3 regions of the Variovorax sp. 278MFTsu5.1 genome follow, and region 2 is predicted to be linked to each of the others. Evidence: predicted binding sites of a transcription regulator. Region 2 holds the regulator's gene; each other region holds the start of a gene.
The links. The regulator LexA, encoded in region 2, represses DNA repair genes until DNA is damaged. The targets are predictions, from matches to a motif close to ACTGTATNNNNATACAGT.
Positions count from the first base shown of each region.

Region 1: a site for LexA is predicted at 3,039-3,056, ahead of imuA (translesion DNA synthesis-associated protein ImuA). Genes of this name have one in related genera too.
Region 3: a site for LexA is predicted at 3,311-3,328, ahead of recA (recombinase RecA). Genes of this name have one in related genera too.

Region 1 covers NZ_CP157622.1:4,170,973-4,178,262, reverse strand. Annotated here, with positions in the region: gene ABL844_RS19400 (porin) at 1-1,026, shown strand, start outside; gene ABL844_RS19395 (Bug family tripartite tricarboxylate transporter substrate binding protein) at 1,044-2,009, shown strand; gene ABL844_RS19390 (aldo/keto reductase) at 1,996-2,934, opposite strand; gene imuA (translesion DNA synthesis-associated protein ImuA) at 3,071-3,871, shown strand; gene ABL844_RS19380 (Y-family DNA polymerase) at 3,840-5,201, shown strand; gene ABL844_RS19375 (error-prone DNA polymerase) at 5,194-7,290, shown strand, end outside.
Region 2 covers NZ_CP157622.1:3,783,361-3,790,650, forward strand. Annotated here, with positions in the region: gene kdsB (3-deoxy-manno-octulosonate cytidylyltransferase) at 1-42, shown strand, start outside; gene adk (adenylate kinase) at 180-836, shown strand; gene ABL844_RS17600 (asparaginase) at 900-1,865, opposite strand; gene lexA (transcriptional repressor LexA) at 1,939-2,622, shown strand; gene ABL844_RS17610 (hypothetical protein) at 2,768-3,145, shown strand; gene ABL844_RS17615 (D-2-hydroxyacid dehydrogenase family protein) at 3,270-4,277, shown strand; gene ABL844_RS17620 (MFS transporter) at 4,274-5,431, shown strand; gene ABL844_RS17625 (3-hydroxyacyl-CoA dehydrogenase) at 5,582-7,102, shown strand; gene ABL844_RS17630 (oxepin-CoA hydrolase, alternative type) at 7,136-7,290, shown strand, end outside.
Region 3 covers NZ_CP157622.1:6,709,306-6,716,595, forward strand. Annotated here, with positions in the region: gene ABL844_RS31325 (SDR family oxidoreductase) at 1-290, opposite strand, end outside; gene ABL844_RS31330 (RraA family protein) at 520-1,191, shown strand; gene ABL844_RS31335 (SRPBCC family protein) at 1,225-1,659, opposite strand; gene recX (recombination regulator RecX) at 1,637-2,101, opposite strand; gene recA (recombinase RecA) at 2,144-3,247, opposite strand; gene ABL844_RS31350 (MarR family winged helix-turn-helix transcriptional regulator) at 3,394-3,879, shown strand; gene ABL844_RS31355 (response regulator transcription factor) at 3,952-4,623, shown strand; gene ABL844_RS31360 (sensor histidine kinase N-terminal domain-containing protein) at 4,679-6,121, shown strand; gene ABL844_RS31365 (sporulation protein) at 6,140-6,340, opposite strand; gene ABL844_RS31370 (biotin--[acetyl-CoA-carboxylase] ligase) at 6,349-7,164, opposite strand; gene ABL844_RS31375 (SET domain-containing protein) at 7,167-7,290, opposite strand, start outside.

The DNA of each region.
Region 1 (7,290 bases), 390 kb from region 2:
ACGAACGGTGCCGGTCCGGGCGGCGGCTCGGTGAAGGCGCTGTCCAACGGCGGGCTGTCCACCAGCCGGCTGGGCTTTCGCGGCACCGAGGACCTGGGCGGCGGCCTGCGCGCGGGTTTCTGGCTCGAAGGCAGCCTGAACCCCGACACCGGCACCGGCCGCCCGAGCAATTCCAACAACCAGGCAAGCGGCGCGGGCACGGCGGGCCCGATCACCTTCGACCGCATGTCCTTCGTGAGCCTGTCGTCGGACAAGCTGGGCGAGCTGCGGCTGGGCCACGACTTCATTCCCACTCACTACAACAGCATCTACTTCGACCCGTTCAACGCCAACGGCGTGGCGCGCGCGGGCAACCTCACCTTCGCGGCCGTGGGCACCGGGCCGCTGCCCACCACCATCACCGGCAGCAACACGGTGAGCTACTGGCTGCCGCCCAACCTCGGCGGCTTCTACGGCATGGCGATGGTGGGCACCGGCGAGAACGACTCGACCCTGGCGAACCGCCACGACGGCAACTTCGCGGGCGCGCGCTTCGGCTTCGCATCGGGCGCCTTCGACGTGGCGGCGGCCGTCACCCGCTCGAAGTTCAATGCCACCGCCACCGTCGGCAACTACACGCACGCCAACATCGGCGGCTCGTGGGACGCGGGCTTCGCCAAGTTCTTCGCGCTCTACAACAAGGTGACGGTGAAGCTGGCGGCCGGCACGGTGCGCAAGAACACGGCCGAGATCGGCGCGCACATCCCGGCTTTCGAAGTCGGGCGCATCCGCATCAGCTACGCCTACCTCGACGACCGCAGCGACGAGAGCCTGCGCAACGCCAACGGCATGCCGCGCAACCGCGACGACGCGCGGCAGTTCGGCATCGGCTACGTGCACAACCTCTCCAAGCGCACCGCGCTCTACGGCACCTACGCACGGCTGATGAACAGCGGGCAGGCGCGCTACGTGGTCAGCGGCGGCGTGGCGCCGGCGGCCGGGCATCGCTCGACCGGCTGGGAATTCGGCGTGCGCCATCTCTTCTGAAGCGGAGGGCCGTCATCATGCGACGCAGAACACTCGCCCTGGCGGCCCTTGCCGCCGCCACGGCATTGCCCGGCACGGCGGCAAGGAGCGCCGACACATTCCCCAACAAGCCGCTGAAGCTGATCGTGGGCTTCGCGGCTGGCGGCGGCGCCGACGTGCTCACGCGCATCATCGCGGAGGGCCTGTCCAAGCAGCTCGGCCAGCAGGTGATCGTGGAGAACCGCCCCGGCGCCGACGGCGTGCTGGCCGCGCAGGCCACCTCGTCGGCCAGGCCCGACGGCTACACGCTGCTGATGGGCACCAACACCGCGATGGTGGCCGCGCCCACGCTGCGGCCGACGCCGCCCTACGACCCCTTCAAGGCCTTCACGCCGATCAGCTCGGCCGGGCAGTTCTCGATGTTCCTGGTGGTGCCTGCGAGCCTGCCGGTGAAGAGCGTGAACGAGTTGCTCGCGCTGGTGGCGTCGAAGCCCGGCGCGCTCAATTCGGCGTCGAGCAACAGCGCCTCGGAGCTCGCGATGCTGCAGCTGCTGGGCGACCGCAAGGTGGTCAACGCGCGCTACAAGGGCGACATGCAGGCCATGACCGACCTGCTGGGCGGGCAGATCCAGATGATGTTCACCACCGGCACGCTGGCGCCGGGCTTCGTGAAGGAAGGGCGCATCCGCGCGCTGGTGACGCTGCTGCCGCAGCGCAGCGCCCTGTTGCCCGACGTGCCCACGGGCGGCGAGCTGGGGCTGGGCAAGCTCACCATCACGCCGTGGGCCGGCTTCTTCGGGCCGCCGGGGCTGCCGCAGGCGATCACCGACAGGCTCTCGCAGGAACTGCAGAACACGCTCAAGCGCCCCGAGGTGCACGCGCAGTTGGTGCAGCAGGGCTTCGAGGGCTATGGCATGAGCCCCGCGAAGTTCACCGAGTTCTTCCGCACGCAGTACGACGCCTTCGGCGCCACCGTGCGCGAGCACAACGTCAAGTTCGAATAGCAGCGGCCTCGCGGCGCCAGAAGGCCGCGTCGGGAAAGCTGCCCGCGCCGGCGGCCGCGTTGTCGGCCATGTGCTCGCGGCGGCTGGTGCCTGGAATCGTGCATGTCACGGCCGGGTGGCTCAGCACGAACTTCAGCAGCACCTGCGCCCAGCTGTTGCAGCCGATCTCGCCGGCCCAGGGCGGCAGCGGCTTGTCGCGCAGCCGGCGCAGCAGTCCGCCGCCGCCGAAGGGCATGTTGACGATCACCGCCACGCCGCGCTCGGCCGCCAGCGGCAGCAGGCGCTGCTCGGCCTCGCGCGCGTCGAGCGAGTAGTTGATCTGCAGGAAGTCGAGCTTCTCGGCCTTCAGCACCGCCTCGACCTCTCCGTAGGCCGAGGCCGTGTAGTGCGTGACGCCGATGTAGCGCACGCGGCCCTTTTCCTTCCAGCCGCGCAGCGTGGCGAGATGCGTGCGCCAGTCGACGAGGTTGTGCACCTGCATCAGGTCCATGTGCTGCGTGCGCAGCCGCGCGAAGGACTGCTCCATCTGCGCGATGCCGGCTTCGCGGCCCGAGGTCCACACCTTGGTGGCGAGGAAGGGCCTGACCTGCTGCTTCGATGCTGCCAGCAGCTCGCCGGTGGTTTCCTCGGAGCGGCCGTACATCGGCGAACTGTCGATCACCGTGCCGCCGGCCGCGAACAGGGCATCGAGCACGCCGGGCAGGCGCGCGTATTCCTCGGTGCCGGGGCGCTGGTCGAAGCCGATCCAGGTGCCGCAGCCGATCACGGGCAGCGCCTCGCGGGTGGAGGGGATGGGGCGGGTGTTCATGGCTGGCTTGGACTGGGGTTGGGCGAAGGCGGGGAGCGCGGCGCCGGCGCACAGCGCGGCGCCCATACGCAGCAGTTCGGCGCGGGTGAGGTGGAAAGGAATCGTCGGGGGCTGCATCCGTGGCCAGTATCCGACGATGGGAAAGGCGCAGCTCGCCGCAATGTGAAACGCTCTGTGAAGAAGAAACGGCTTTTCCGGCTTCGGGTTGTGGCTCATGAAATACTGTATGAAAATACAGTTAACAGTCATCGCCATGGGCCTCTCTTTCCTCGATTCCTTCTCCGCTGCCGCGGGCCGTGGCGTCTGGCATGCCGACGAACTCGGCCTTGCCGACGCGCAGGTCGTCGCCACCGGCCATGCCGCGCTCGACGCGGAACTGCCGGGCGGCGGCTGGCCGGTCGGCGCGATGACGGAACTGCTGCTGCCTGCGCCCGAAGCCCATGTCTGGCGGCTGCTGCTGCCCGCGCTGGCGCAGGCGGTGGCCGCGCGGGGCGGGCCGGTGGTGCTGATCGGCGCGCCCTACGAGCCCTGCGGCGCCTCCCTCGCGGCGCAGGGGCTGCCGGTGGAGGCGCTGATGTGGGTGCGCAGCGAGGCCCCGGCCGAGCGGCTGTGGGCCTGCGAACAGGCGCTGCGCTGCGCCGATGTGTCCGCTGTCTTGGCCTGGCTGCCGCAGGCGCGGGTGGGCGAGCTGAGGCGGCTGCAGCTGGCGGCCGCGCAGCACGAGGTGCTGCTCTTCGTGTGCCGGCCCGAGTCGGTGGCGCTGTCGGCATCGCCTGCGCGGCTGCGCATCAGGGCCGACCGCAGCCAGGCCGATGTCTCGCAGATCGAACTGAACATCCTCAAGCGACGCGGCCCGCCGCTGGCCGCACCTGTGATGCTGCCGGCGCGCAACGAGCGCATGGCGGCACTGCTTGCCGCCGCCCGGCTGCGGCGCAAGCTGCGCCTGCAGCAGCGGGGCACGGTGCCGGCCGGTGCGGCGTCGGCCACGGTGGTGCGCATCGACGCATGGAAAGGAGGCCCGGATGCACTGGATCGCCTTGCAGTGGTTGCCTGAAGCCGACGCCTCCGACGCCCCGACGCTTCCCACGCTCGAAGCCCTGGGCTGGTGGGCCCTGAAGTACACGCCCCACGTCGCCTGGCTCGACGAAGCCCTGATGCTCGAAGTCTCCGCCTGCGAGCGCCTCTGGGGCGGGCGCATGCAGCTGATGCGCCTGCTGGTGGCCGACAACCCCGTGCCCGACGCGCGCATGCTGGGCGCACAGGGCACTACCAGCCTGATCGCGCTGGCGCGGCTGCGCCTGTTCGCGCGCGAGGAGAAGCGCCCGAAGGACGTGCCTGCCGGCCTTCCGCTCGACACGCTGAGCGCCGCGCGCGAGCACCTCGACCTGCTCGCGCGCCTGGGCTGCCGCACCTGGGGCGAGGTGGCGGCGCTGCCGCGCGGCGGACTCACGCGGCGCTTCGGCGCCGGGCTGCGCGAGGCGCTCGACATCGCCTGGGGCCTGCGTCCCGAAAGCCATTGCTGGCTCACGCTGCCCGACGTGTTCGAGCAGAAGCTGGAGCTGCCCGCGCTGGCCGAGACCGCGCCCGAGCTCATGTGGTCGGCCAACCGGCTGCTGACGGCGCTGCAGATCTGGCTGCGCGCCCGCCAGCGCGGTGCGCGCGCGCTGGAGCTGCAATGGACGCTCGACCTGCGGCGCCTCAACGGCGTGAACCTGCCGCCGCACGAGCAGCTCATCGTGCGCACGGCCGAGCCCACGCAGGATATGGCGCACCTGCGCCGCCTGCTGTCCGAAAAGCTGGCCCTCGCCACGCTGGCAGCGCCCGCGAGCTGGATCAGGCTGCGCACGCTCGAAACCGACCCGTGGGCCGGCGCCAGCACCAGCTTCCTGCCGGAAGACAACCGCAAGGGCGACAGGCTGCACGAGATGGTCGAGCGGCTCAGCGTGCGGCTCGGTCCGCAGCAGGTGGTGGTGCCGTCGGCGCAGGCCGACCACCGGCCCGAGCGCAAGCAGGCGTGGCGGCCTGCATTGCAGAAGGAAAAGGGGAAAGAGAAAGCGGCCGACGACAGGAGCCGGAAGCAGGCTGCCGCAGTGGCTTCGCAGCCCGACGCCGTCTACCCGCCATGGCTGCTGCCCGAACCGCTGCTGCTCGAAATGGATGGCGAGCGCCCGTGCTACCGCGGCCCGCTGAGCCGGCTGATCGGCCCGCAGCGCGTCGAGACCGGCTGGTGGGGCGACAAGGAAGAGGGCGGCCAGCCCGCGATGCGTGACTACTACGTCGCGGAAAGCCCCGAGGCCGGGCTGGTGTGGATCTTCCGCGAGCGGCCCGCCGCGCGCTTTTCTTCCGGCGAGGTCCGCTGGTACCTGCAGGGCTTCTATGCCTGAGCTCAGCGGCAAGCAGGAAAGCAGGCGGCAGCCCGCCAAGGTGCATGCGCTGCCGGTGCCGCTGCGCAAGGCACCTGAGTCCAGGCTGCCCGACTATGCAGAGCTGCACTGCCTGACCAACTTCAGCTTCCAGCGCGGCGCCTCGACGCCCGAGGACATCGTGGACCGGGCCTACCAGCTCGGCTACAAGGCGCTGGCCATCACCGACGAGTGCTCGGTGGCCGGCATCGTGCGGGCGCACGTGTGCTTGCGCGACATGGAGAACAAGCTTTGCGAATACGAGCGCGAGCACCCCGACGAGCCGAAGATCCCGCGCAACCCGAGCTTCCGCCTGCTGTTCGGCAGCGAGTTCCGGTTCGAGCGCTTCAGGCTCGTTGTGATAGCGAACGACACCGAGGGCTGGGGCAACCTCTGCGAGTTCATCACCGCCGCCCGCAACACCGAGCTGCCCAAGGGCGAGTACCGCGTGGGCTGGGAAGAAAGCGACGTGGCCTCGCTGCAGCATTGCCAGATTCTTTTCGTGCCCAACCGAAACCCCGGCGGCGCGATGGATACGGCCACGCTGCACGAAGACCTGCTGGCCGCCAAGGCGCTGTACGGCGAGAACCTCTGGCTGGCGGTTGAACTGTTCAATGAACTCGACGACGACCTCTGGCTCGTCACGCTGATGCAGGCAGGCGAGGACGCGGGCGTACCGCTCGTGGCTGCCGGCGACGTGCACATGCATGCGCGTTCATGCAAGCCGCTGCACGACATACTGACGGCCGTTCGCGAAGGCAAGACGGTGGCCGAGTGCGGCTTCGCGCTGCAGTCGAATGCCGAGCGGCATCTGCGACAGCGCGTGCGGCTTGCGGAGATTTATCTGCCGCAGATGCTGGAGAACACGCTGGTGGTGATGGAGCGGTGCAGGTTCGATCCGAAGGTGATCCGGGATACCTACAAGTACCCGCTGGAAAACCTGGGCAACGATGAGACGCCGGCGCAGACGCTGGTGCGCAAGACGTGGGAAGGTGCGCGGAATCGCTATCCAGGCGGCATTCCCGAGAAGGTACAGGCACAGGTGCAGAAAGAACTCGACATCATCGTCGAGCTCGAATACGAGATGTTCTTCCTCACGGTGGAAGACCTCGTGCGCTTCGCCCGCTCGAAGGACATTCTTTGCCAGGGGCGCGGCTCGTCAGCCAACTCGGCGGTCTGTTTTTGCCTCGGCATCACCGCCATCAATCCAGACAAGGCCACGCTGCTGTTCGAACGCTTTCTGAGCCGCGAGCGCCGCGAGCCGCCCGATATCGACGTCGACTTCGAGCACCAGCGGCGCGAAGAGGTCATCCAGTACATCTACGAAAAATACGGCCGCGAGCGCGCAGCCATCGCTGCCGTCGTCATCTGCTACCGCTCCCGCAGCGCGCTGCGCGACGTGGGCAAGGCCATCGGCATCGACGAGCGGCTGATCGACGAGTTCGCGAAGGACCACTACTGGTTCGACGAAGCTGTGCTCGGCGAGCAGCTGCAGCGGGCGTCGGCGCGCGCAGGCGTGCAGGAAGACGAGCTCAAGCTGGTGCACTGGATCGAGATGACGCGGCGGCTCAAAGGCTTTCCGCGCCACCTGAGCCAGCACGTGGGCGGTTTCGTGCTCACGCACACCAAGCTCACGCGGCTGGTGCCGGTGGAGAAGGCGTCGATGGAGAAGCGCTCCGTCATCCAGTGGGAGAAGGACGACCTCGAGGCGATGGGCATGCTCAAGGTCGACGTGCTGGCGCTCGGCATGCTCAGCGCGATCCGCCGGGGGCTCGCGCACATGAACAGCTGGCGCAACTCGGCCATCGAGATGCATCAGATACCGGCCGACGACCAGAAAGTGTTCGACATGATCTGCGACGCCGACACCATCGGCGTGTTCCAGATCGAGAGCCGCGCTCAGATGTCGATGCTGCCGCGCCTGAAGCCGCGCACCTACGAAGACCTGGTGATCGAGGTCGCCATCGTGCGGCCGGGGCCCATACAGGGCGGGATGGTGCATCCGTATCTCAAGCAGCGGGAGCGGGTCGCCAAGAAATTGCCCATCCGCTACGAGAAGGACGAGCTGCGC
Region 2 (7,290 bases):
CTGGCGCGCGTGCGAGCCGTCTTCGCGGCGGCCGGCGCCTGAGCCTGCGCGTCTCCACGGCCACCGACAGCGGGATTTCCCGAAGGGCACGCATGCTATCCTCGAAGCAACTCCGCCCAGCCCAGCCATGGGGCCGACGCTCGGCGCGACACAAAATCTAAGAACCGTCCGAGGACACCATGAGACTAATTTTGCTGGGCGCGCCCGGGGCGGGCAAAGGCACGCAAGCGGCCTTCATTTGCCAGAAATACAGCATTCCCCAGATTTCGACCGGCGACATGCTGCGCGCAGCCGTCAAGGCCGGCACGCCCCTCGGGCTGCAGGCCAAGGCCGTCATGGACGCCGGCGCACTGGTCAGCGACGACCTGATCATCAATCTCGTGAAGGAACGCATCGCGCAGCCCGACTGCGCTAGCGGCTTCCTGTTCGACGGCTTCCCCCGCACCATTCCGCAGGCCGACGCCATGAAGGTGGCAGGCGTCAAGCTCGACTACGTGCTCGAGATCGACGTGCCCTTCGGCGACATCATCGAGCGCATGAGCGGCCGCCGCTCGCATCCGGCTTCGGGCCGCACCTACCACGTCAAGTTCAACCCGCCCAAGGTGGAAGGCAAGGACGACGTGACCGGCGAGGACCTCATCCAGCGCGAGGACGACAAGGAAGAAACCGTGCGCAAGCGGCTCGACGTGTACAGCCAGCAGACGCGTCCGCTGGTCGACTACTACTCCGCCTGGGCCAAGGCCGATCCGGCCGCCGCGCCTAAGTACCGCGCCATCAAGGGCGTGGGCACGGTCGACGAGATCACCCAGCGCGCATTGGCCGCGCTGAGCAGCTGATCGAAAGATCGACCGATCATCCGACTCGCAGCAAACCGCCCCTCCAGAGGGGCGGTTCTGCTTTCAGCCCAGCAATTCGAGCATCAGGGCGATGCGGGCCTTCGCGGGCGTCAGCGAGCCCGCATCGCGAAGCGGATCCCCCGCCTTCGGCAGGATGCGCCCGCTCGAGCAGCGCGTGGCTCGGAGCACCTCGATGCCGGCGTCCCGGGCCTTGAGCGCGGCCGCTTCCAGCGCATGGTGCAAGGTGCCGTTGCCGGTGGCGGCAAGCACCAGCCCGCGCAGAGGATCCACTCCGCCCGCCTGAAGCAGCGCCTCGATCACCGCACCGCTGGCACCGGCGTGGCTCATCACGATCTCCACGCGTGGCCACTGCACCTCGGTAGCACCGAAGAGCTTCACTACCGGCAGCGTTCCGCCTTGCGGCCACGACCGGACAAGGCGTACCTCGCCCTCCTCCACATAGCCCACGGGGCCCGCATCGCCCGAAGCAAAGGCGTCCAGCCGATAGGTATGGACCTTTTGAATGTCGACGCCGGCCTGGATCGCCCCCGCGCACACCACGGTGACTCCGTGCGCACCCCGTGTGGCGGCGACGCTGATCGCATCACGAACGTTCTGCGGACCGTCCGGCGACAGCGCAGTGGCCGGGCGCATCGCGCAGGTCAGCACGACGGGCTTGGACGGCACCAGCACAGAATGCAGGAAGAACGCGGTTTCCTCGATCGTGTCGGTGCCGTGCGTGATCACCACACCCGCCACATCGGCCTGCGCCAGCCAGTGCGCGCAGCGCCGGGCCAGCTGCTGCCAGATGGCGAAGGACATGTCCTTGCTGTCGACCTGAGCCACCTGCTCGGCCTCCAGCATCACGCCGTCGGGTGCCTCGATGCCGCCCAGCAGGTCGGCCACGCCCACCTGCGCGGCGGTGTAGCCGATGTTGTCGCCGCTGCTGGCGGCCCGGCCCGCGATAGTGCCGCCGGTGCCCAGAACCACCACACGGCGCGGCAGTTCGGACGAAGAGGAATTGACCATGGCTTGTCAACTTCTAAAAACTGGTTAAAAATACAGGCACTGGATATCCAACCAGTGCCGCAAGGAACCACACATGCAGTTCGCCGTGAAGCTTACAGCCCGCCAGCAGCAGATCCTGGACCTCATCCAGAGCGCCATCGCACGCACCGGTGCGCCACCCACGCGCGCCGAAATCGCCAATGAACTCGGATTCAAATCGGCCAATGCCGCCGAAGAGCACCTGCAGGCACTGGCGCGAAAGGGCGTCATCGAGCTGGTCAGCGGCACTTCCCGCGGCATCCGCCTCAAGGGCGACGCGCTGCGCTCGCTCAACGAAACGCGCCATCGCGAGGGTGGACAGTTCTCCCTCTCGCTGCCCGGCATGGCCCAGCTGGCGCTGCCGCTCATCGGCCGCGTCGCAGCCGGCTCGCCAATCCTGGCTCAAGAGCACGTCGACCAGACCTTCTACGTCGAGAACACGCTGTTCCAGCGCCAGCCCGACTACCTGCTCAAGGTGCGCGGCATGTCGATGCGCGACGCCGGCATCATGGACGGCGACCTGCTCGCGGTGCAGGCCACCAAGGAAGCACGCAACGGCCAGATCGTTGTCGCGCGCCTGGGCGACGAAGTGACCGTCAAGCGCCTGAAGCGCAACAAACAGGTCATCGAGCTGCACGCCGAGAACCCCGATTACCCGACCATCATCGTGCAGCCCGGCGAGCCTTTCGAAATCGAAGGCCTCGCCGTCGGACTCATTCGGAACACCATGCTGATGTAGGCCGCTGCGACCTGCTTTCCAGAGCAACAGCACCCCATCCGGCAGCGACAGGTGGCGGGCGTATGGCGAAGAGTCGCCATCACCCTGTCGCGGCCGATTCAAGAAATCCTGCCTGTGTTCAACCTCATACTTTTTTGGAGTTCACATGGGAATCGCCCTTCTCGCCATCGCCGACATCTGGATGCCGCTGCAATCGCTGGCCAACCGGCTGATGCCCGCACGCCGCCCCTCCCATCGCAGGGATCATCTCGATTCCGCAGAGTCCTCCGCTGGACTGCGCTACGTGGCCGTGCGCCCCGCCTGTACAGCCCGCACCGGCGGCACCGCCCCTTCTGAAGCAGCCGCTGCGGCACGCCCGCTGCGCGTGGTCCGCGTGGTCGACGGCAAGGGCCAGCAGCGCAACAGCAATCGGGTGCTGATCTCCGGCCGCATGGCCGACGTCTGCGCCGAACTCGACCGCCTGGCCGCTCTGGAAGCCGCCGAAACACTGGCCGCGGCCCCTCGCTCGACACGTCTGCATTGAACCTGCACTGAGCCCGGTATCGGATCCTGTACCGGGCCCGAACCGCTCTGCAAGCGGCTGCAGGGCGGGTATCCAAACGTTCGCCGGCGCGACATTCCAATGCTGCGAGGCACAATGGCACGCCATGAACATTGTGATCCTCGACGATTACCAGGACGCCGTACGCAAGCTGCGCTGCGCTTCCAAGCTGGACGCCTACGCGGCCAAGGTCTATACCAACACGGTCAAAGGCATTGGGCAGTTGTCGGTCCGACTCAAGGACGCCGACGTGATCGTGCTGATCCGCGAACGCACCCAGATCTCGCGCCAGCTCATCGAGAAGCTCCCGAAGCTCAAGCTCATTTCCCAGACCGGGCGCGTCGCCGGGCACATCGACGTCGCGGCCTGCACCGAGCGCGGCGTGGCCGTGGCAGAGGGTTCCGGCTCTCCCCAGGCGCCCGCCGAGCTCACCTGGGCGCTCATCATGGCCGCCATGCGCCGGCTGCCGCAGTACATCAGCAACCTCAAGCACGGAGCTTGGCAGCAGTCCGGGCTCAAGTCGGCCTCGATGCCGCCCAATTTCGGCATCGGCTCCGTACTCAAGGGCAAGACTCTGTGCATCTGGGGCTACGGGCGCATCGGCCAGCTGGTGGCGCGCTACGGGCAGGCCTTCGGCATGCAGGTCGTGATCTGGGGCCGTGAAGCCAGCTGCGCCAAGGCGCGCTCCGACGGCTTCCAGGTGGCCCAGAACCGCCATGAGTTCTTCGCCGCGGCCGACGTGCTGTCGGTGCACCTGCGGCTCAACGAAGAGACCAGCGGCCTCATCACCCTCGAGGACCTCTCGCGCATGAAGCCGACCGCCCTGTTCGTGAACACCTCGCGCGCGGAGCTGGTCGAGGCCGATGCCTTGCTCGCGGCCCTCAACCGCGGCCGCCCGGGGCTCGCGGCCGTCGACGTGTTCGAGAGCGAACCGCCGCTGCAGGGCCACGCGCTGCTGCGCCTCGAGAACTGCATCTGCACGCCGCACATCGGCTACGTCGAGCAGGAAAGCTACGAGAGCTACTTCGGCCAGGCCTTCGACAACGTCGTGAGCTACATCAACGGCAACCCCACGAACATCGTGAATCCCGGCGCGCTGCAGGTCCGTCGGTGAGCCAGCCGGCGCCACGGAGGGCGCTCTGGGCGCTGCTTGCCGGCAATTTCGTGATCGGAACGGGCGTGATGGTCGTGCCCGGCACGCTCAACGAGATCAGCGTCTCGCTCTCGGTCACGGCCGCCACGGCGGGGCAGCTCATCACTGCCGCCGCGGCGGTCATGTGCGTAGGCGCACCGTTGCTGGCCGCCGCAGTGGCCGGATGGGACCGCCGCCAGCTCCTCGCCCTCACCCTTCTCTGGTACGCCATCGGCCACGTGCTCTGCGCGCTGATGCCCACCTTCGGCGCCCTGCTGCCGGTGCGCATGCTCACGGTGATCGCGCCGGCCATCTTCACGCCGCAAGCCGCTGCCTGCGCCGGCCTGCTGGTACCGCCCGAGCATCGCGGACGCGCCGTGACCTTCGTCTTTCTCGGCTGGTCGATGGCCTCGGTGCTGGGCCTGCCCATCGGCGCGCTGATCGGCGGGCACCTTGGCTGGCGCATGGCTTTTGCGGCGATTGCGGCGCTCAGTGTCGCGAGCGCGACATCGGTGTGGCTCACCTTGCCCAACGGCATCCGCCCCGCCGCGCTGACGGCCGCCGCATGGTCGCGCGTGCTGCGCAGCCCGGTGCTGATGGGCATCGTCTCGGTCACGGCGCTGCAGGGCGCGGGCCAGTTCGTGCTGTTCAGCTATTTCGGCCCGATCCTCAAGCAGAGCTTCGGCGCCGACGCCACCACGCTGAGCGTGATGTGGGCGTTGTTCGGTGCCTGCGGGCTGGTCGGCAACATGGTGGTCAGCCGCTTCATCGACCGCGTGGGCGCCGGGCGCATGGTGCTCGTCACCACGGTGCTGATCGCCTCCAGCCTGCTGCTGTGGCCGCTGGCCTCCACGCTGGCGTGGCTGGCGGTGGTGCTCGTTCCCTGGGGACTGGGCTGCTTCGCGACCAACTCGGCGCAGCAGGCCCGCCTGGTGGGCCTGGCGCCCGCGCTGGCGCCGGGCTCGGTGGCGCTCAACAGTTCCGGCATCTACACCGGGCAAGCCGTGGGCGCAGCGCTGGGTGGCTGGCTGCTCGCCAACGATGCGGGCGCATGGATGAGCTGGGTCGGCCTCGGCCTGCTGATGGTCGCCATCTCGCTGAGCGTGGCCATCGACCGCAGCCGTCGTGCGCCCTGAAAGCGCGCCCCCGCGTAAAACCCGTCGCGCCCCGCCCGCGCGGGGCTGCAAAATCGAAGACTTCGACGGCGGTGCCGATGCGTACGGCACCTGTGTCGAGGCCTGCCCCGCAGGTCCGGATACCACCCAACCAGTGAAAATCTCCAGCAAATGACAGTGAACTACTCCCGAATCGGCGTCGTCGGCGCCGGCGCCATGGGGCGCGGCATCGCGCAGATCGCGGCGCAGGCAGGCAGCGAGGTGCTGCTGCTCGACAGCTTCGCGGGCGCCGCCGAACGCGGGCGCGAAGCCCTTTGCGCCCAATGGAACAAGCTGCACGAGAAGAACAAGATCGATGCCGCCATGCGCGACGCGTACATCGCCCGCGTGAAGGCTGTCGATTCGATCCAGGCGCTGGCGGGCTGCGACCTGATCGTCGAAGCCATCGTCGAAGACCTGGAAGTCAAGCGCAAGCTCTTCAGCGAGCTCGAAGGCGTGGTGACCGAGACCGCCACCCTGGTCACCAACACCTCCTCCCTCTCGGTGACGGCCATCGCGGCCGGCCTGAAGCATCCGGCGCGCGTCGCGGGCTTCCACTTCTTCAACCCGGTGCCATTGATGAAGCTGGTCGAGGTGGTCGCGGGCTTCAAGACCTCGCCCGAGGTCTGCAAGCAGCTCGCCGGCTACGCCACGCAGATGGGCCACAGCGCCGTGCAGGCGCAGGACACGCCCGGCTTCATCGTCAACCACGCCGGCCGCGGCTATGGCACCGAGGCGCTGCGCATCGTGGGCGAAGGCGTGGCCGACTTCGCGACCGTCGACCGCATCCTCAAGGACCAGGCCGGCTTCCGCCTCGGCCCCTTCGAGCTGCTGGACCTGACGGCGCTCGACGTGTCGCACCCGGTGATGGAGTCGATCTATCACCAGTACTTCGAGGAGCCGCGCTTCCGCCCCAGCGTGATCACCGCGCAGCGCCTTGCCGCCGGCGCGCTGGGCCGCAAGACCGGTGAAGGCTTCTACCGCTACGACGACGGCGTGATGCAGCAGGCGCCCGAGGCGCCCGCACCGGTGGTCGAGGGCACGCCTTCGGTGTGGGTGTCGCCGCGTGCGGCACGCCGTGCCGAGCTGCTGCGCCTGGTGAACACGCTGGGTGCGCAGATCGACAGCGGCGCCACCGCCGCGCCGCATTCGCTGATCCTGGTGGCGCCGCTGGGCTTCGACGTGACGACGGTGGCCGCGGTCGAGCGCCTGGACGCCACGCGCACCGTCGGCATCGACATGCTGATCGACGACGCGGCCACCAAGCGCCGCGTGCTCGCCACCAACCCGGCCACGCGCCGAGACATCCGCGATGCCGCGCACGCACTCTTCGCGCGCGACGGCAAGGCCGTCAGCGTGATCCGCGACAGTGGCGGCTTCGTCACGCAGCGCGTGATCGGCACCATCGTCAACATCGCCGCCGACATGTGCCAGCAGCGCGTGTGCACGCCGGCCGACCTCGAGACCGCCGTGCAGCTGGGCCTGGGCTATCCGCGCGGCCCGCTGGCCATGGGCAACCTCTACGGACCGACCAACATGCTCGAGGTGCTGTTCAACCTGCAGACGGTGTATGGCGACCCGCGCTATCGCCCGAGCCCATGGCTGCGCCGCCGCGGCGCGCTGGGCCTGAGCCTGCTGCACGAGGAAGAATGATCACGAAATGAACGAGGAGCACGGAAGCGAGCCATGAGCACCGCAGAACTCAAGAGCACGAGCGAGGGCAGCACCATGGTGCTGACGATCTCCAACCCGAGCCAGCGCAACGCGCTGGGCCCCGACATCTACGCAGCGGGCATCGAGGCGCTCAACGGCGCCGAGAACAGCGCGGAGATCCGCAGCGT
Region 3 (7,290 bases), 2.9 Mb from region 2:
ATGTTGCCGGCGTGTACGTAGCCGGCGCAGTTGAAGAGCACGTCCAGCCGCCCCGTGGCCTGGGCGAAGGCCTGCACCGCGGCGGTGTCGCGCACGTCGAGCGTGGCGGTCTTCAGGCTTGCCAGGCCCTCTTCGCGGGCCAGCTCGGCGAGCTCGGCCAGCGCCGCCGTGTCCACGTCGGTGGCCCACACGGTGCCGCCTTCGCGGGCCAGCGCCAGCGCGCTGGCGCGTCCGATGCCCTTGCCGGCTGCGGTAACGAGGATGTTCTTTCCTTGAACGCGTGAAGTCACTGGGAGGTCCTTTGGTTGGGAGTTGCTGCGTACATGTGAAATATGAATTTCACTGATGAAATCAAATATACGCGAGTCGGGTGCATCGCCGTCCCCGTCACAACCCCTATTCGCCGACTCCTGACTCAGTGATTACCCGCGAACTCGCGCAAACCCCAGCCTTTACCATTGGCCCGATCGTTAATCTCATTCGTGAAAAGTGTTTTTATAAAGAAAACAGGATTCACACATGGCCCAGACTCCCGACACGCCGCCGGCCTCCCAGCTCGCCCGCCTGCAGGCCTGCTACACCGGCGTCCTTCATGACGTGATGCGCGCCGCGGGGCTGCGCGACTTCACGCTGCCGCCCACGCTGCGTCCGCTGATCCCCGGCCAGAAACTCTGCGGGCCGGCCTTCACGGTGAACGGCCGCGTCGACCCCGCGGCCGATCCGCACGAGACGCTGATGGCGTGGACCGGCTTTCTCTCGCGCGCCAGGCCGGGCCACATCGCGGTGATCCAGCCGAACGACTCGACCGTCTCGCACATGGGCGAACTCTCGGCCGAGACGCTGGGCCGCAAGGGCGTGCTGGGCGTGATCGCCGACGGCGGCGTGCGCGACGCCGAATTCATCATCCGGCAGGGCTTCCAGGTGTGGCACCGCTACTTCACGCCGCGCGACATCGTGGGCTACTGGCTGCCCGAGGCGATGGAGGTGCCGGTGCGCATCGGCGAGGTCACGGTGAACCCGGGCGACCTGCTGCTGGCCGACACCGATGGCGTGATCCGCCTGCCGCTCGCGCAAGCCGAGTCCATCATTGCCGAGGCCGAGCACATGATGGGCCGCGAGAACCTCGTGCGCACCGCCATCCTCGCGGGCACCGACCCGCAGGAGGCCTACCTGAAATACCGCAAGTTCTGAGCGCCGCCGGCTGCCGCGCCTGCGATCGGACAGTCAATCTGCCTCGAGCAGGTCGCGCAGGGTCCGCAGGTCGCGGGCGATCCACTGCGCATCGCGCTCGAAGGCCGCGTCGTCCATGTGCGGCTGGCGCAGCAGCGTGAACTGCAGCTCGCAGGCATCCGGCGCGACGCCGATCACGCGCAACGGCAGGTAGACCTCGGGCACGCCCTCGGGCGCCACCCAGTGGTCGAGCACGCCGAAGTCGTTGCGCGGCGCGAAGCGCATGCGGGCCTCGCCGCTCTCGGGCGTGCGCACGATCCAGTGGTCGCCGTGCGGTACCAGCGCGCTTTTCGCGAGGCCACTGGCCCATTCGGGAAGCCGCCTCGGATCGGCCGCCAGCACATAGGCGCGACGCCACTCGCAAGCGACGCGCTGCGTGATGACGCGGGACTGCGCCGCGCCCTCTTCACTGTTCTTGTGCTGCTTCATCGAAATCGCTCCTGAGCACCTTGGAGACGACGGCGCCGGAGAAGCCGCGCGCCATCAGGAATCGCATCTGCTTCGCGCGCTCCTTCGCATCGGCGGGCGGAGCGTCGAATCGGCGGCGCCAGACGGCCGTGGCGCGCTCGACCTCTGTTTCCTGCAGGCTGGCCACCGCCTCGGCGACGGCTTGGGGCGCGATACCCCTGGCCTGCAGTTCCTGCCTCACCCGCAGCGCGCCCGAACTGGCCGCGCGCTGGTGCAGCACCGAAGCCACCACGCGCGGCTCGCTGATGAAGTCCTTGGCCTCCAGTTCATCGAGCGCCTTCGCCAGCGTGCCGGGCTCTTCCTCGTGCTTCGCCAGCTTGCGCTCCAGCTCTGCGCGCGAATGCTCGCGCTGGCTCAGCAGGCGCAGCGCGCGGCCTTTGAGGGATGGGGCGTCGAATGCCATGCGGGGTCGCCGGCGCGGCCCCGAGAGCCGCGCCCTGACTGGTTACTCGCCCTTCTCTGCCTTGTCGGCCTTGGCCGCCTTCTGCGGCTTCTCGGCGACGTCGTCGGCATCGGCGGCCAGCAGCGGCACGCCCAGCGACTCGCGCACCTTGTTCTCGATCTCGCGCGACAGCGAGGGGTTCTCGCGCAGGAACTCGCGGGCGTTGTCGCGGCCCTGGCCGATCTTCTCGCCGTTGTAGGCGTACCAGGCGCCCGACTTGTCGATGATCTTGGCGTTCACGCCCATGTCGATGATCTCGCCCTCGCGGCTGATGCCCTCGCCGAACAGGATGTCGAACTCGGCCGTCTTGAACGGAGGCGAGACCTTGTTCTTCACCACCTTCACCTTGGTTTCGTTGCCGATGGCCTCGTCGCCCTTCTTGATGGTGCCGATGCGGCGGATGTCCAGGCGCACCGAGGCGTAGAACTTCAGCGCGTTGCCGCCGGTGGTGGTTTCGGGCGAGCCGAACATCACGCCGATCTTCATGCGGATCTGGTTGATGAAGATGACCATGCAGTTGGTCTTCTTGATCGTGGCGGTGAGCTTGCGCAGCGCCTGGCTCATCAGGCGGGCCTGCAGGCCGGGCAGCGAGTCGCCCATCTCGCCTTCGATTTCGGCCTTGGGCGTGAGCGCGGCGACCGAGTCGACCACGATCAGGTCGACGGCGCCCGAGCGCACCAGCGAATCGACGATCTCGAGCGCCTGCTCGCCGGTGTCGGGCTGGCTGATCAGCAGGTCCGACAGGTTCACGCCGAGCTTCTGGGCGTATTGCACGTCGAGGGCGTGTTCGGCGTCGACGAAGGCGCAGGTGCCGGCCTGCTTCTGCATGGCGGCGATGACCTGCAGCGTGAGGGTGGTCTTGCCCGAGGATTCAGGGCCGTAGATTTCGACGACGCGGCCGCGCGGCAGGCCGCCGACGCCCAGGGCGATGTCCAGGCCCAGCGAGCCGGTAGAGACCACCTGGATGTCCTCCAGCGCCTCGCCCTCGCCCAGCCGCATGATGGTGCCCTTGCCGAACTGCTTTTCGATCTGGGCCAGCGCGGCCTGCAGGGCTTTGGCCTTCTCGCTGTTGGCGCCGATGTTCGAACCCTTGACTGCTGCGTCCATGTGAAAAACTCCTTGAAGATCAATGGCTTGTCTGTGACACCATCCATCTGCGTTTAACTACAGGCTGGATGCTTGAACAGTAGTGTAGGGGCTGATTCCTCGGCGTAAACCTGTTTTTTGGTCAGTTTGCTTTACCATTCGGCGCCATGGCCGAAGCCCCCTTTCCCGCCGACCAGGACGCCTGGCGCCAGACCCACCTGGGCCGCCTGCTGGGCCACGCCATGCGCCGCTTCGACGAGCGCGTGCTGGAGCTGATGGCGCACGACGTCGAAGTGCCGCTGGCCCTGTCGAACCTCGCGGCGCGCGCGCAGGTGAGCGCGGCGCACATCCACATCACGCGGCACCTGTCGCGCGAGGGCTCGCGCCTCACCGAACTGGCCGAGCGCGCCGGCATGACCAAGCAGGCGATGGGCGCGCTGGTCGACCAGTGCGAGGCCTGGGGGCTGGTCACGCGCGGGCCCGATCCGCTGGACGCGCGGGCGCGGCGCGTGCTCTTCACCGCCGACGGGCTCGCCTGGTTGGACGCCTTCCGCGGCGCGGTGACGCAGGCCGAGAAGGAGTTCAGGAGCAGCGTGGGCGACGAGATCGCCACCGTGGTAACCATCGGACTCGAAGCCTATACGGCGGGCTAGACTCCTGCGAAGAGACAACCGTGAACGGCGCCCCGAGGACGCCCGACACCTGAAACAGGCCGGAGGTGACGCATGCGGATTCTGATTGCCGAAGACGACCAGGTGCTGGCCGATGCCCTGCTGCGCAGCCTGCGCACCTCGGGCGCGGCGGTCGACCACGTGGCCAACGGCTCGCAGGCCGACACCGCGCTCATGACCCATGACGAATTCGACCTGCTGATCCTCGACCTCGGGCTGCCCAGCCTGCACGGCATCGAGATCCTCAAGCGGCTGCGCGCGCGCGGCTCGCAACTGCCGGTGCTGGTGCTCACCGCCGCCGACAGCGTGGAGGAGCGCGTCAAGGGCCTCGACCACGGCGCCGACGACTACATGGCCAAGCCCTTCAGCCTGCAGGAGCTCGAGGCACGCGTGCGCGCCCTCACGCGGCGCGGCATGGGCGCCACCAGCAACACCATCCGCCACGGCCCGCTGGTGTACGACCAGGCCGGCCGCGTGGCCACCATCGACGGCAAGATGATCGAACTCTCGGCGCGCGAGCTCGGCCTGCTCGAAGTGCTGCTGCAGCGCGCCGGCCGGCTGGTGAGCAAGGACCAGCTGGTCGACCGCCTGTGCGAATGGGGCGAGGAGGTGAGCCTCAACGCCATCGAGGTCTACATCCACCGGCTGCGCAAGAAGATCGAGAAGGGCCCGGTGCGCATCGCGACGGTGCGCGGGCTGGGCTACTGCCTCGAAAAGATCCAGTGACGACCACACGGCAGCCGCCACGCGCGGGCGGCGGCACGCCAGAGGAATCGGCGCGATGAAGTTGTTCCAGCGCGCGCAGCGCTCCCTGTTCGGCGAGATCCTCGACTGGATGCTCACGCCGCTGCTGCTGCTGGTGCCGGTGAGCATCGGCGTCACCTGGCTGGTGGCGCAGGGCATCGCCAACGCGCCCTACGACCGCGCGCTGGAGCACAACGTGAAGGCGCTGGCCGAGCTGGTGACGGTGAAGGAGGGACACGCGCAGTTCGTGCTCTCGCAGTCGGCGCGCGAGATCCTGCGCGCCGACGAGACCGGCCACGTCTACTACCAGCTGCTCGACGGCTACGACAACCTGCTCAGCGGCGAGCGCGACATCCCGCAGCCCGGCCTCGACGAGCCGCTGCCGCCCGGCCAGGTCTTCCTGCACAACAGCGACGTGCACGGCCAGCCGGTGCGCGTGGCCTCGATGTGGATCGCCAGCGGCACCGACGACGTGCCGCCCACGCTGCTGCAGCTGGCCGAGACGCGCGAGAAGCAGTCGGTGCTGGCGGCCGAGATCATCAAGGGCGTGCTGCTGCCGCAGTTCGCCATCCTGCCGCTGGCGGTGCTGCTGATCTGGCTGGCGCTGGTGCGCGGCATCAAGCCGCTGTCGGTGGTGGAGGCGCGCATCCGCGAGCGCCGCCCGGGCGACTTGAGCCCGCTGGACGAATCCTCGGTGCCGCTGGAAGTGGTGCCGCTGGTGTCCTCGGTGAACGAGCTGCTGGACAAGCTCAACGACTCCATCGGCACGCAGAAGCGCTTCCTGGCCGACGCGGCGCACCAGCTGAAGACGCCGCTGGCGGGCCTGCGCATGCAGGCCGACCTGGCGCAGCGCGAGGGCGCCAACGCCGACGAGCTGAAGCAGTCGCTCAAGCAGATCGGCCGCGCGAGCAAGCGCGCCACGCACACGGTGAACCAGCTGCTGTCGCTGGCGCGCGCCGAGGGCAACAGCGCCAACGCGCACCACCAGCCCTGCGACCTCGCGAAGCTGACCATCGAGGTGGTGCGCGAGGCGGTGCCCCGCGCCATCGAGAAGCGCATCGACCTGGGCTACGACGGCGTCGAGCCCGGCGCGCCGGGCGTGGCGTTCGACGGCAACCCCACGCTGCTGAAGGAGCTGGTGCGCAACCTGGTCGACAACGCCATCAACTACACGCCCTCGACGCCCGAGCGCCCCGGCCTGATCACCGTGCGCGTGCTGGCCGACCCCTTCGGCCACGTGCTGCTGCTGCAGGTGGAGGACAACGGCCCCGGCATCGCCGAGGCCGACCGCGAACTGGTGTTCGAGCCCTTCTACCGCGTGCTCGGCAACGAGGCCGACGGCTCGGGGCTGGGCCTGCCGATCGTGCTGGAGATCGCGAACCAGCACCGCGCGCAGGTGAAGCTGGAAGACGCGCATCCCGGCAAGCAGCCACCGGGCGCGCTCTTCACGGTGCGATTCGAAGGCGAGCAGCCGTCCTGAGACGGCAGCGGGAGTTCGTCAGGGCGCCGGCGCGGCGGCCTTCGGCGCTTCCTTGCGGATCTGCAGCCACTCGGGGTGGATCTGCCGCGCCATGCGCTGCGGCTCGCGCTCCGCGAGGCTGGCCGGCGCGAGCCCGAAGCCCGCGAGATCGCCGCGCGCCCAGAGAAAGTAGCCGGCATTGGCCAGCAACAGGACGACGAGGAGCAGGCGCAGCTTCATGGTGGCGGTCAGAAAGACATGCCGCGAGGGCGCACGCTCACTTCATCGCTGGAAATGAGCTGCAGGCCGGCGTCGGTGCGCACCTGCAGTTCGCCGCCCCAGGCCACGCCCTCGCACAGGCCTGCGGTGCCGTCGCTGAGCGCCACCTCGCGCCCGCGCAGCACGTCGCGCGCGGCAAAACGTTCGGCGAAAGGAGCAAAGCCGCGGGCCTCGAAGTCGAGCACCGTCCGCACCAGCGGCTCGGCCAGTTCGGCCAGCACCTCGGGAGCACTGGCTCCAGGACGCCACTGGTGCAGCCATGCCGGCGGCGTGCGCATGCCGTCGCCCTCGCGCGCGCCGATGTTGATGCCGATGCCGATCACCACATAGCGCGACGCATCCGGGCCGCCATCGGAGGGCAGGGCGGTTTCGATGAGGATGCCGACCAGCTTGCGGTCGTCGACCCACACGTCGTTGGGCCACTTGAGGCCGATCTTGTGCGCGCCCGAGGGGTCGAGCCCCTCGGCCACCGCCACGCCGACGGCCAGCGACAGGCCCGACCAGTCGGCAGGTGCGAGCGGCATGCCCAGCGAGAAGGTCAGCGAGACAGCCGCATCCTGCTGCGCACCGCTCTGCCAGGGGCGCCCGAGCCGGCCGCGCCCGGCCGTCTGGCGCTCGGCCACGAGCAGCACGGGCTCGACGCGACCGGCGCGCGCGCGGCGCATCAGCTCGGTGTTGGTGGAATCTATTTCCGCCACCGCCTCGACCGCGAAGCCGGGCACCAGCGGCGCGACCGACGCGGCGATCCGGTCCTGGAACCAGTCGGCGGTGCTGCTGCTGTCCATGGTCAGTCCTTTGCGGACTTGTCTTTCTTCGCGGATTTCTTTTCCGCTTTCGCCTCAGCCTTCTTTTCGGCCTTTTTGGCTTCCTTTTTCTTCGCTTCTTTTTTCTCGGCCTTTTTCTTTTCGGCT